4 regions of the Streptomyces sp. NPDC003023 genome follow, and region 3 is predicted to be linked to each of the others. Evidence: riboswitches for the same ligand, from Rfam matches in the RefSeq annotation. Region 3 holds a riboswitch; each other region holds the start of a gene.
The links. Region 3 has a riboswitch for cyclic di-AMP ahead of ACFYV1_RS00965 (transglycosylase SLT domain-containing protein). Riboswitches for the same ligand answer to the same signal wherever they lie in the genome.
Positions count from the first base shown of each region.

Region 1: linked by a shared signal. The riboswitch ahead of ACFYV1_RS33175 (M23 family metallopeptidase) and the one ahead of ACFYV1_RS00965 (transglycosylase SLT domain-containing protein) in region 3 are both predicted to bind cyclic di-AMP.
Region 2: linked by a shared signal. The riboswitch ahead of ACFYV1_RS29975 (C40 family peptidase) and the one ahead of ACFYV1_RS00965 (transglycosylase SLT domain-containing protein) in region 3 are both predicted to bind cyclic di-AMP.
Region 4: linked by a shared signal. The riboswitch ahead of ACFYV1_RS32220 (transglycosylase family protein) and the one ahead of ACFYV1_RS00965 (transglycosylase SLT domain-containing protein) in region 3 are both predicted to bind cyclic di-AMP.

Region 1 is NZ_JBIAPL010000017.1:37,056-40,255, forward strand. It holds gene ACFYV1_RS33170 (PP2C family protein-serine/threonine phosphatase) at 1-1,097, shown strand, start outside; cyclic di-AMP (ydaO/yuaA leader) riboswitch at 1,361-1,515, shown strand; gene ACFYV1_RS33175 (M23 family metallopeptidase) at 1,527-2,570, shown strand; gene ACFYV1_RS33180 (PrsW family intramembrane metalloprotease) at 2,784-3,200, opposite strand, start outside.
Region 2 is NZ_JBIAPL010000012.1:94,541-97,740, reverse strand. It holds gene ACFYV1_RS29985 (8-amino-7-oxononanoate synthase) at 1-283, shown strand, start outside; gene ACFYV1_RS29980 (ATP-binding protein) at 503-934, shown strand; gene ACFYV1_RS29975 (C40 family peptidase) at 1,332-1,808, opposite strand; cyclic di-AMP (ydaO/yuaA leader) riboswitch at 1,812-1,984, opposite strand; gene ACFYV1_RS29970 (hypothetical protein) at 2,313-2,621, opposite strand; gene ACFYV1_RS29965 (ATP-dependent Clp protease proteolytic subunit) at 2,629-3,200, opposite strand, start outside.
Region 3 is NZ_JBIAPL010000001.1:271,580-274,779, reverse strand. It holds gene ACFYV1_RS00970 (NADPH-dependent F420 reductase) at 1-569, shown strand, start outside; gene ACFYV1_RS00965 (transglycosylase SLT domain-containing protein) at 776-1,624, opposite strand; cyclic di-AMP (ydaO/yuaA leader) riboswitch at 1,629-1,796, opposite strand; gene ACFYV1_RS00960 (glutamate--cysteine ligase) at 2,464-3,200, opposite strand, start outside.
Region 4 is NZ_JBIAPL010000015.1:68,787-71,986, forward strand. It holds gene ACFYV1_RS32215 (transglycosylase family protein) at 1-782, shown strand, start outside; cyclic di-AMP (ydaO/yuaA leader) riboswitch at 1,053-1,231, shown strand; gene ACFYV1_RS32220 (transglycosylase family protein) at 1,235-1,897, shown strand; gene eno (phosphopyruvate hydratase) at 2,211-3,200, shown strand, end outside.

The sequences.
Region 1 (3,200 bases), on a different contig from region 3:
CCCCGGCGATGATCGTCGGCGGAGTGGTCTTCGACCTCATGACTCCGACCCGCTTCACCGCGGTGCCGCTTTTCGCCGCCGCCCCGCTCCTCGCGGCACCGATCGTCTCCTGGGTGGCGACCCTGCTCACCGGTGTCGCCGCTCTCCTGGCCGTCACCGGTATGCACGCCATCAACCGGAGCTTCGCCGAGATCACGGCTCTGACGGAGACGACCACCGTGATCACGGTCGCGGTCCTCGCGCTGCTCATCAACAACGTCGTACGCCGCAGCGGTGAACGGCTCGCCTCCGCCCGGGTGATCGCGGAGACCGCCCAGCGTGCCGTGCTGCCCACGCCGGTCGACCGGATCGGCGGCCTGCACATCGCCGCCCGTTACGAGGCGGCACAGGCGGGCGCGTTCATCGGCGGAGACCTGTTCGCGGTGCAGGACACGCCCTACGGTGTGCGTCTCATCGTCGGCGACGTACGGGGCAAGGGGCTGGACGCGGTGGGGACCGTCGCCGTGCTGATCGGCGCGTTCCGTGAGGCCGCGGAGCAGGAGCGTTCGCTCGAGGGCGTGGCCCAGCGGCTGGAGCGCGCACTCGGACGGGAGGGCACGCGGCGGGAGGGCCTCGACGCCGTCGAGGGGTTCACCACCGCCGTGCTGGGTGAGATTCCCCGTGGCACTCCTCTGGTGCGGCTGGTGAACCGCGGCCACCCCGAGCCGCTGGTGCTGCACGCCGACGGGAGCCTGGACGTGCTGGAGCCCTCCCAGGCCGCACTGCCGCTCGGGATGGGCGAGTTGGCGGGATGGCCGGACCGCGCCCAGGAGTACCCGCTGCCCGACGGGGCGACGCTGCTGCTCTTCACGGACGGGGTCACGGAGGCGCGGGACGACCACGGGGACTTCTACGACCCCGTCGCACGGCTGGGCGGTCGTCTCTTCCCCGGGCCGGGGGACCTGCTGGACGCACTGGTCGACGACGTACGCCGGTACACCGGCGGCGGATCGAACGACGACATGGCGCTGCTGGCGGTCGGCCGCCCCGCGAAGGGGCAGCCGGAACGGCGCACGACGGTGCCGGTGGTCCCTCCGGAGCCGGGGGCCGGCGGCTGAATCGGTTCCAGTGCTCGAGTGGCGCGGGACGGTGTGCACGTTCCGTAGTCGGAGGGCACCCCTGCGCATAACAACTGACACAACATCAGAAACTCGATGCCCGCTGACGTTTGATCAAGTCGCCCGGTTCCGCCCGCGTCTGTCCGGTTAAGTCCCGCCCGGAATCGTTAATGATCAATCGGAAGAGCTTGGAATCGGGCACCGCCTTCTATTAACGTTCGATAACGCAGCGCGGTCGTCCAAGTCGTCGTAAGAGGCGGCGCCGCGCGCACGCGCCGAATCCCGCAAGGGAACCGGGGAACCACCAATTGGGGTGAATCGGTCACCTCTGCCGCGCAGTTCGCGGTCGAGGCGCCCGTAGGAGACCTTCCTGCTCCGAACCCGTCAGCTAACCCGGTAGGCGAGAAGGAAGGAAAGGAGAACGCCTTCGTGGCGTCCAACATGCCTGCCCCCGAGGTCCGCTTCGCGTCCGAACGCTTCGGCGCCGACGCCCCCGAGCGGACCCTGGAGGAATGGAATCCCACCGAGGAATCCATCCGCCCGGTGCGCGGTCGGCACCGTGTCATCAAGCAGCGCGGCGGACTCGCCCGCAGCTCCACAGTGCTCGGCGTCGGCGTGATCGCCGCTGTCGGCGCGGGCGGCATAGCCACCGCGCAGGACAAGCCGGCCGTCTCCATCTCCCTTCCCGACGCGATCACGGACAGTCTTCCCGACGCCAAGTCCCTTCCCGGCGTCGGCTCTCTGCTCGCGGACGACTCCGACGCGGCAGAGCTCGCGAACACCGCGCCGCTCACGGCCGCGACCACCGTCGCCGACGGTGGCGACGAATCCGCCGGGGCTGTCGGCGCGGGCGAGGCGCTTCGCGCGCGCATCCTTCAGCAGGCGGAGCAGCAGCAGGCCGAGGCGGACGCGGAGGCCAGGGCAGCCGCGGAGAAGCTCGCCGCGGAACAGGCCGCGTCCGCAGCGGAGAAGCAGCAGAGCGCGGCGGAGGCCAAGGCCGCGGAGGAGAAGCGGAAGGCGGAGGAGGCCGCGCGGGCCAAGGCGGAGGCCGAGCGTCTCGCCGAGCTCGCGAAGAGCTTCGCCCTGCCCACCTCCTCGTACACGATCACCTCCACGTACGGAGAGTCCGGCTCGATGTGGTCCTCCGGCCAGCACACCGGCCTGGACTTCGCCGCGCCGACGGGAACCCCGGTCAAGGCCGTGCACGGCGGCACGGTCAAGTCGGCCGGCTGGTCCGGCTCCTACGGCTACCGGATCGTCCTCGAGCTCGACGACGGCACCGAGGTCCTGTACGCCCACCTGTCGTCGATGACGGCGAGTGCCGGCCAGACCGTGACCACCGGCGAGACGATCGGGCGCGTCGGCGCCACCGGCAACGTCACCGGGCCGCACCTGCACCTCGAGGTGCACACGCCGGGCGGATCCGGCATCGACCCGATGGCGTGGCTGCGCGGCAAGGGCCTCACCGTCTGATCCCTGCCCGGTACGGGGGAAGCAGCACTCTTCCCCGTGCCGGGCGGTCCCGTTGTCTCCGGCAGCCACGACGCCCACCCCCCGCGTCGGGGCTGTCGGACTGTCCGCCACCGGTCGGGTCGGCAGGCCGTCCGGTCGGGCCGTCCGGTCGGGTCGTGCGGTCGGCAGCCGGTCGGGTCGTGCGGTCGGCAGGCCGGTCAGGTCGTGCGGCGCTCAGCGGCGGTACGGGTTCCAGCCGTCGTAGTCGCGGTACGGCGCCGGCGCGGGGATCCTGCTGGTCATCCGGGCCGCGTAGTCCAGCGAGGGCCCCGCCACCTCCCTGCGCTGCCAGAGATGGTGCAGCAACTCCTGCTCCCGCGCCACGAAGTCCGGCTCGGCCGCGCCGCGACGGGCCCGGTGACGCAGGAAGGCCAGCGAGGTCGCGAACGCCTCGTACTCCGACACCGCGTGCCCGGCGGCGGGGCCGTACGTGCGACGGGCGAAGTCGCGCGCCATCGTGCGGGCCCGCATCGACGACAGGGCACGAGGTTCCGCCGGGGACATCCAGCCCGCCGCGGCGTACGCGGGCAACTGGTCGGATATCGTGCGCAGCTCGCGCTGCCGGGTCCATATCGTCAGCCAGGTGAGCAG
Region 2 (3,200 bases), on a different contig from region 3:
GGCACGCGAAGTGGCCGCGACTGTGCACCGTCGCCTGACGGACGCCGGGCTGACCGCTGCCCGGCCTGACGCCGCGGTCGTCTCCGTGCAGGCGCCCTCCGCGGACACGGCACTGCGCTGGGCGGCGGACTGCAGGGACGCGGGGCTGGTCGTCGGATGCTTCAGGCCCCCGTCGGTGCCCGACGGGATCTCGCGGATCCGGCTCACCGCCAGGGCGGATCTCACCGAGCAGCAGATCGACACGGCGGTCGCCACGATCATCGCGACCGCCCCGGCCCGTTGAGGCGACGGGCGCTCTCCGGGCCCCGTTCCAGGGGCCGTAAATACGGTCGTCCGTAGCAGAGTTCACCGCATCGAGCGACAGATATGTACGTATCTGGTGGATCACCGACCCTGAAGCACGATAAGTGGCAGTCTGACGCGGAAGCGTAATCCGTGGCCGTTCCCGCGTTTCATCCGCTACGAGTCGGAGCCGGCCCGGTGGGAAAGGGACAGCGCCGCCATGGCAGACCACCAAGAAGCGTCCATCACTCTGCCGAGTGATCCGGCGTCGGTTGCCACCGCACGGAGATACGTCACGGAGACCGTCTGTGAATGGGGGCTGGAGCCCTGTGCCGATGCCGTGGACACGGTGCGGCTGATCGTGTCCGAACTGGCCACCAACGCGGTGCAGCACACCTTCGGGCAGTCCCCGACGTTCACGGTGGACCTGCGCCTGGAGCGCGACGAGCAACTGTGCATCGGAGTCACCGACAGCCATCCGCGCTGGCCTCGGCGGCTGCCCGCCGCCGTGCGCCAGGACAACGGCAGGGGCATGGTCATCATCCGCACCCTCACGGCGGAGCGGGGCGGCCGGCTCTCCGTGACGCCCACCCCGGAGGGCGGCAAGACCGTCTGGATCGCGCTGCCCTGGTCGGTTCCGGTACAGAACTGACAACGCGCGGCCACTGCGGACGGAAACGTCGCGTGACGGCGGACGGCCACCGCATGTCCCGACCGGACGGGCGGTCGCTTCACGGCAGGGCCTTCCCTGCCCGGCACCGGCCCCTGCCGAACATGCCGCGCATCAGGGCCCGGACGGCCGGCGCGCCAGCTCGTCGCGGTGCGGGGTGACCGCCCGGTGCACGCCGCACTCCGGGGGCGCGACAGGACGCGACCGGCGCGAGCGGGCTCGACGGCGGCCTCGACCGGCTAGGGCGGTGGTTGCGCGGGCCGCGCACCCCGCGCCGTCCAAGGCGTCTTTGGAAGGCGCTGACCATGCTCGGCGCGACTCTGCTCGTCCGGTCGGCGGCGTGCTGACCGGACGTCAGCTCAGCGGCGGCGGCGGTGTGTCAGCTCACGCGGCCGTACTTGACGCTCCGCGTCCAGATCTTGGCCAACCGGACCACGTCGCCCGTCTTGGGCGAGTGCCAGATCTTTCCATGACCGGCGTAGATGCCCACGTGGTACACGGCACCGCCGGAGTGGAAGAAGACCAGGTCGCCACGTTGTCTGTTGCCGGCGGAGACATGGCGGGTCCGGTTGTACTGCTGCTGGGCCGTACGAGGCAGTATTTTGCCCGCCTTCTTGTACGAATAGAGCGTCAGCCCGGAGCAGTCGAAGCGGTTCGGTCCGGTGGCGCCGTACCGGTACGGCGCTCCCTGCTTCGACGCCGCGACCTTGAGCGCTTTGCTCGCGTAGCTGCTGATCGCGTACGCCTCGGCAGTGCTGCCCGGAGCGAGGACGGTGCCGCCGACGGCGGCGATGGTCAGTGCCGATACGGCGCCCGCCCGCGAGAACAGGAGCGGGAGATGCATCTGCGCAGTCATGCGCAACCCTTCGTCAGCCGCCTGTGAAGGATGACCTGTCGGGTTCGGACCGGCGAAGACGCCCGGCCGCCGCAGCGGCTTCACCCCGAGGCGTGTCCAAGATCGCCGGACGCGCCGTACTGCTCGGGTCCTCCACTCCTGCCGGTGCACTTCTGTCGACCAGGCATCCGGTGCGGCGGCAGGACTCAGCGTCCGCCCGGACCGCCCCGTCAAGGTGGCGGGGGCTTGTCGTCCCACGGATCGTTACCCACCCATGTCCGATTTCCGAGTTGAAACGGCTTTTGTGAAGCCGATCACGACTGGACCTTTCGGGTGGGCAGGGCTGTGGGGCCGCTTCCCGCGTGTCCCGGAAGCATCGTCGTACCAGCGACGAAGCGGCCCATTGGGCCAGATCGGTGGTTGCGCGGCGCAAGTCCTGCGACACGCAACAACTTCGGGGAAGCTCCACCGAACGGGGGACAAATACCGCTACCCCGTCGGCGGTTGACAGCCGCGGAACGACCGTCAGCTCGTCTGACCGGGAGGAATGGTCACGCGTTTCGCCCGGCGTTCACCGTCCAGGACGCGCAGTGCCTCGGTGAGCGTGTGCGTGTACACCTCGTTCTCGCCCCGTATGTGCATGAGCGTCAGGGCGTCCTTGAGGGCGGCGGCCCGCCCGACCAGCGCCTGCGCGGCGCGCAGTGCTCCATAGGTGTGGTGGCCGCGGACCGGGTTGATCCGGCCGAGCAGGTCGACGACTTCGAGGTAGGCGTCGACGAACTCGGCCTCCGCGCGGGTCAGCGCGGGCAGTGAGGGCAGTTCCGGCGGCAGCATCCGGTGCTCACCGGCCCCCGTGCGGCGGCGTGGTCGGCATCTTGCGGCTCGCGACGACGTGGTCGATCAGGCCGTACTCCCTGGCGGCGGGGGCGTCGAAGATCTTGTCCCGCTCCAGGTCGGCCGCGATGCGCTCCGGGCTCCGGCCGGTGTGGCGCGTGAGCATTCCGGCGAGTTGTTCGCGCAGTCGCAGCAACTCCGCGGCGTGGATCTCCAGATCGGAGGGTTGTCCGCGCAACGGCTCCTCGTACGCGGGCTGCTGCATGACGATGCGCGCGCCCGGAAGGGCCATGCGCTTCCCGGGCGCGCCGGCGGCGAGCAGGGTGACGGCGGTCGACACCGCCTGGCCGAGGCATGTCGTCGCCACGTCGCAGGTGACGATCTGCATCGTGTCGTAGATGGCGGACATCGCGCTGAGTGATCCGCCGGGGGAGTTGATGTAGAGGCAGATGTCCTGGTCGGGGGCCGTGTACTCGAGGTGCAGCAGCTGCGCGATGACGTCGTTCGCCGCGGTGTCGTCGACCGCGGTCCCCAGGAAGACGATTCGCTCCTCCATCAGCTTCGAGTACGGGTCGACGG
Region 3 (3,200 bases):
GTCTCGGGGGCGGTGCGAAGGCCGGCGGTCTGCGTGCGGCGGCCGAGTTCGGTCAGGTGGTGCTGGTTGCTCTGCCCCTCGGTGCGGGGGAGAGCGTGGTGCGGACACTGCGGGTGGCCCTGGACGGCAAGGTGCTGATCGACTGTTCCAATCCGGTCGGTCCGGGCTTCCGGCTTCTGACACGGAGTGGCCTCCCGGCCGCACAGCAACTGGCCGCGGCCGCACTGGGAACCCACGTGGTCAAGGCGTTCAATCTCTGCCACGAGGACGTGTGGCGCATGTCGCCACCCGTTTTCGACGGGCGGCGGCTGGCCGTTCCGGTCTGCGGAGACGACGCAACGGCTCTCACACTTGTACACGAGTTGGTGCGGCATGTCGGCTGCGAGCCCGTTGCCGGCGGCTCTCTCGAACGAGCGGGACTCCTGGAGGCGACCGCGGCACTCTTCATCGGGCTATGGGTCGGCGAGGGCGCCGATGCCCAGGCCATCGCACCACCGCTGGCCTATGCAACCGGACCGCGAGACGAGGAACCGCAAACGGCCGAAGAAGCTGTTCGTCAGGGGCTCTGAGCCTGGCCGATCCGCCAGCATGCTTGATCTTCGCGCAGTGGGCTGCGCGGGTTCGGCCGTCGATCCTCCGACGGCCGCGGGCAGGCGATCCGGCCCGTCTCGTGGAAGTTCCCGGGGACGACTCGGGCCGGTGTCCGGGGCGCCGTCGGGGGCGACCCGGGCACCGGCCCGGTGAGTTGCGACGGCGAGGCCGTCGCGAGGTCCCGTCAGTAGGGACCGTTCACGTTGTCGATCGAGCCGTACCGGTCGGCGGCGTAGTTGCACGCGGCGGTGATGTTGGCGACCGGGTCGAACAGGTCGTAGGACGTGCCGGGGACGTGGTAGGCGTCGAAGGTCGGCTGGATGACCTGCAGCAGGCCCTTCGAAGGCGTGCCGTTGATGGCGTTGATGTCCCAGTTGTTCATGGCCAGCGGGTTGCCGGAGGACTCACGCATGATGTTGCGGTGGATTCCGTCGTAGGACCCCGGAATTCCGTGCTGAGCCATGATGTCCAGCGATTCCTTGATCCAGCCGTCGAGGTTGTTCGCGTACGCGGCCGGCTTCGCGGCGGGCGCGGCCTTCTTCGTGGTCGTCGCGGCGGTCTCGGCGGCCGGCGCGCTCTTGCGCTCGGAGCGGTCCGCGCGGTCGGTCTCGGCGGTCCGGTCGGCCTTCTTGGGCGCGTCCTTTTCCTTCGCCGCAGCCTTGGCTCCGACGGTGAGCTCGAGGCCCGGGTGGATCAGATCCGGGTCCTCGCCGACAGCCTTGCGGTTGTCCTTGTAGAGCTGCTTCCAGCCGCCGTCGAGGGAATGCTGATCGGCGATCTTGGAAAGGGAGTCGCCCACGACCACGGAATAGGTCACGGAGCCGGTCTTCTTCGCCGCGACCTGTGCGGCGGAGGCGACGGCGGCGGGAGCCACGGCCTTCTCCGCGGCGACGGGCTGCGCCGCGGGAGCCGCCTGGGCGGTCGCCGCGCCCATGATCGGGAGGGCGAGAGCCGCGCCACCCGTGCTCGCGGCGATGAACCCGCGGGTGAGTGAACGGGACTTGGGACGACGGTGCTTACCCTTTGCGGGCATGGCCAATTCCTCTCCGTCGCCTGCGAGGTGAGCTGTCGGGTTCGGGCTGGAGATGCCCGGCCGCACAGAATGCGGCTTCACCCCGAGCCGTACCGGATTCGGTTCGCAATCCGGTACGGCGGCTTACCTGGTTCCCCCGCTCCTGCCGTACGTGAGTGGGTGCGGTCTGGTTTCCGGACGGTGGCAGGATTCGGCGGTCCACCCGGATTGACGGTGACCGTAAGCGAGAGCATCCGGGCGAAACAAGTGGCGAATTGTCGATCACAATACGAAAGGCGGTTTCGCGCGGTTCATTTCAATTGTCATAACCGTGTCAAGAAACCCAAATTCCGCTCCGCCAAAGGGGAGTGGCGGGCGCGGTCACCTGTCCGTCGCAGACGGCCAGGTGACCGACATCACTGGCCCCGAGCGCAACCACGGTCACCGCCAAGGGCTCCACATCCTTGCCAACTCGCAGCAATCGCACTGAAATTTACCTTCCTTGGCAAAGGTGGCGATTCACTCGATATTGGACATTCTTGGGGTCAATGGGGCGTCTCGGACCGCGCACCTCGTCGACGCATGGCACCCCATTACACAGATAACGCACTGAAAGCGACATTTCCTCTTCGGGTGGTCGGCCGGCACCACGCCGAGGGACTGCCGTGCCTCGGCGCCGGGAGGACTGCCGTCAGGGGTGAAAGGTCGTCATCAGGGCGACGTACGGCCTGGCGCTCCCACGGCTCCTGCAGCATGCGGGGAGGGCGGGTGGGACGGCCCGCGAGAAGGTTCCGGTTCGGATGCGCGGATGCCGCGCCGGGCCTTGCCTTGTGGCTGCAGCCGGCCGGAACGCCCCTCGTTCAGTCGACGGGCCAGGTGTGGGCGGGAGCGTTCAGATGCATGTACTCGATGTACTGCCGGGTCATCAGCCGAAGCGCCTCGTGGTGGTCGACCCGGTTCCTCGCGTCGATGTGGTGGTACGTCTCGGCCTGCCACAGGGCTCCGTTGCGGCCGGTGACACATCGCTGCTCGATGATGCCGAGCAGCGGCTCCCGCCACGCCGAGTCCATGCCGGAGAGCTCGAGCCCGCGGTGGGCCATCGGCAGCAGACGTCTCAGTACGAGCTCGGCCACCGGGACCTCGCCCATGCCCGGCCAGTAGAGCCGGGCGTCGATGCCGTGCCGCGCCGCCGCGTGCAGGTTGTCCTCCGCCGCCTGGAACGACATCCGGGACCAGACCGGCCTCTCCTCGTCCACGAGGGCGCGGGTCACCCCGTAGTAGAAGGCGCCGTTGGCGAGGGTGTCGGCGACGGTGGGCCCTGCCGGGAGGACCCGGTTCTCGACGCGCAGGTGCGGCTTGCCGTAGGCGACGGCGTACACCGGGCGGTTCCAGCGGTAGATGGTGCCGTTGTGCAGCGTCAGCTCGGCCAGTTCGGGGATGTCGCCGCCGTCGAGCGTCTCGTGCGGGTCCTCGTCGTCGCACAGGGGCAGCAGGGCGGGGAAGTAGCGCACGTTCTCCTCGAAGAGGTCGAAGACACTGTTGATCCACCGCTCGCCGAACCACACCCTCGGCCGCACCCCCTGGATCTTGATCTCCT
Region 4 (3,200 bases), on a different contig from region 3:
AGACCTGGTCCGCCTACGGCGGCACCGCGTACGCGCCCAGCGCCGACCTCGCGAGCCGCTCGCAGCAGATAGCGGTCGCCGAGAAGGTGCTCGCCGCCGAGGGGCCCGCGGCGTGGCCCGCCTGCGGACCGCTCGCGGGGCTGCAGGACGACGGCATGGACACCGGTGTCGACCCCGGCATCCTCCCCCTGCCGCAGGAGAGCGACGCGCCGTCCGGCGAGCCGTCGACGGACCCGTCGCCGACGGCCGGGCCGACCGGCACGGAGGACGGCGGGACCGCCGACGACACCGCGGACACGTCGGGCGAATCCGGCACTCCGGACGCGGACGCCTCGCAGCCGTCCGATGACGCCACCGCCGAGCCGGCGCCCAAGGATGGCGACGCGGCCGCCCCGGTCGAGCCCACCGCTCCCGGCGCGGACGACGGCACCTCGGGGACGGCGCCTGCGGACGAGGCGACGGACGAGGTGACGGACGGCACCGGCAGGCACCGCGGCGCACCGGCCGGGGACGAGACGGAAACCGGCAATGCGGGCGAAGAGCGCGACAACGGTCGTCATGCCTCACGCAGTGACAGTTCCGGGCGCACCGGGGTGGACGGGGTGACGGATCCCGGTGTCTACACCGTTCAGCCCGGCGACAACCTGTGCGACATCGCCGCCGAGAACGGGGTGACCGGAGGCTGGCCGGCCCTGTACGAGGCGAACGAGGCGACGGTCGGCGCCGACCCCGACCTCATCCTGCCCGGTCAGAGCCTCGATCTGGGTCTGAACCAGGGATAGTTCGCGGGTGGTTTGATCGCCATATGTCCGTTCTGTTCGAGTGAGACAAGGGTCTCTTTGTCTCAACTGGAGCAAATCGCCCGGCGAATTCGGCCACTCCGCCCCCCACCTGCGAAAACGGACATCTTGGAGTGTCCGGTTCGAGTACTTTCTCCCCGATGTTCGACTTTGAACATCGGGGAGCGGTGCGTTTACGGTCTGAACCGCTCGCCACCGCGGGCACCGTCGACCGATACGCCGAATCCTGCCGTCGGTCGGGGGGAACACTCGTCGCTCAGAGCGCCGAAGGCAGGAGCGGGGGACCCAAGGTAAGCGCCGGCGCCGGACGTTCGGATCGAGAAGACCGAAGCACCGGAACCGGCTGGGGGTTAAGTCGCGCGGGACCGCGCGGCCGGGCACTCACGGCCCGAACCCGACAGCTCACCTCGCAGGCGTCGGTGAGGAGAAGTTCCATGCTGCGTTCCACCGGCAAGGCCAAGCACCGCCGCCCGTCCAGGATCACCCGTCTCGTCGCGCTCGCCGGTGTCGCCGGCGCCGCGATCGCCGCCCCGGTCCTCGGTGCCGGCTCCGCGTCCGCCGCGACCGTCTCCGAATGGGACGCGGTCGCCCAGTGCGAGTCCGGCGGCAACTGGTCCATCAACACCGGCAACGGCTACTACGGCGGCCTGCAGTTCTCCAGCTCGACCTGGGCCGCGTTCGGTGGCACCGCGTACGCCTCGAACGCCCACCTGGCGTCCAAGGCGCAGCAGATCGAGATAGCCGAGAAGGTCCTGGCGGGCCAGGGCAAGGGCGCCTGGCCGAGCTGCGGTGTCGGCCTGTCCAACGCCACCCCCGCCACCGGCTCCGCCGACGCCGAGCCCACCCAGCCGGCCCAGAAGCGTGCCGAGGCGCCCACCACGCGCTCCGAGCGCGCCGAGGCCCCGGCCCCGGAGAAGAAGGCGAAGTCCTTCCAGAAGGGCGACGGCGAGTACACGGTCGAGGCCGGCGACACCCTGAGCAGCATCGCCGAGGCCGAGAAGGTCAAGGGCGGCTGGGAGAAGCTGTTCGAGCTGAACAAGGACATCGTCGAGGACGCCGACGTGATCCACCCGGGTCAGCGGCTCCACCTCGGCTGACACCCCCTCCGCGGTCCGGCGGCCGCGGAGTCACCCCGCCCGTGCGAAACGGGATCCGAGCACCCCGGTCCGGCGTACCTTCCCCCGTACACGCCGGGCCGGGGCTCGGTCCGTAGCGGGCCGGAACGGCCCAAGAGCGGTTACCCGCAGGTAGGTAAAGCCCTGTTTGTCCGGCCGCGGGAGTCTTGATGCCCTTTTTCGTCCCAGCGGGCGGGCATCGGCCGGCCTTTGCCCCCGAGGCGGTTAGGCTCTTGCCGCAAGGCCAAGCAGACCTCTGCACTTTTCTCGCGTCACATCCCAGAAGGAGATGCTCGTGCCGTCCATCGACGTCGTCGTAGCCCGGGAAATCCTGGACTCCCGAGGCAACCCCACGGTCGAGGTCGAGGTTGGCCTCGACGACGGCAGCACGGGTCGTGCTGCAGTTCCGTCCGGCGCATCCACCGGTGCGTTCGAGGCTCTCGAGCTCCGCGACGGTGACCAGAACCGCTACCAGGGCAAGGGTGTCGAGAAGGCGGTCCTCGCCGTCATCGAGCAGATCGGCCCGGAGCTCGTCGGCTACGACGCCACCGAGCAGCGCCTGATCGACCAGGCGATGTTCGACCTGGACGCCACGCCGGACAAGTCCTCCCTCGGGGCCAACGCCATCCTCGGTGTCTCCCTCGCCGTGGCGCACGCCGCCGCCGAGGCCTCGGACCTGCCGCTCTTCCGCTACCTGGGCGGCCCGAACGCGCACCTGCTGCCCGTTCCGATGATGAACATCCTGAACGGCGGCTCGCACGCCGACTCCAACGTGGACATCCAGGAGTTCATGATCGCGCCGATCGGCGCCGAGTCCTTCTCCGAGGCCCTGCGCTGGGGCACCGAGGTCTACCACACCCTCAAGAAGGTCCTGAAGCAGAAGGGCCTCTCCACCGGCCTCGGCGACGAGGGCGGCTTCGCGCCGAACCTCGACTCCAACCGCGCCGCCCTGGACCTCATCCTCGAGGCCATCAAGGAAGCCGGCTACGCCCCGGGCAAGGACATCGCGCTCGCGCTCGACGTCGCCGCGTCCGAGTTCTACAAGGACGGCAGTTACGAGTTCGAGGGCAAGTCCCGCTCGGCCGCCGAGATGACCGAGTACTACGAGGAGCTCGCCGCCTCCTACCCGCTGGTCTCCATCGAGGACCCGCTGTTCGAGGACGACTGGGACGGCTGGAAGGTCCTGACCGACAAGCTGGGCACCAAGGTCCAGATCGTCGGCGACGACCTCTTCGTCACCAACCCGGAGCGCCTCGCCCGCGGCATCGAGGACGGCGCCGCGAAC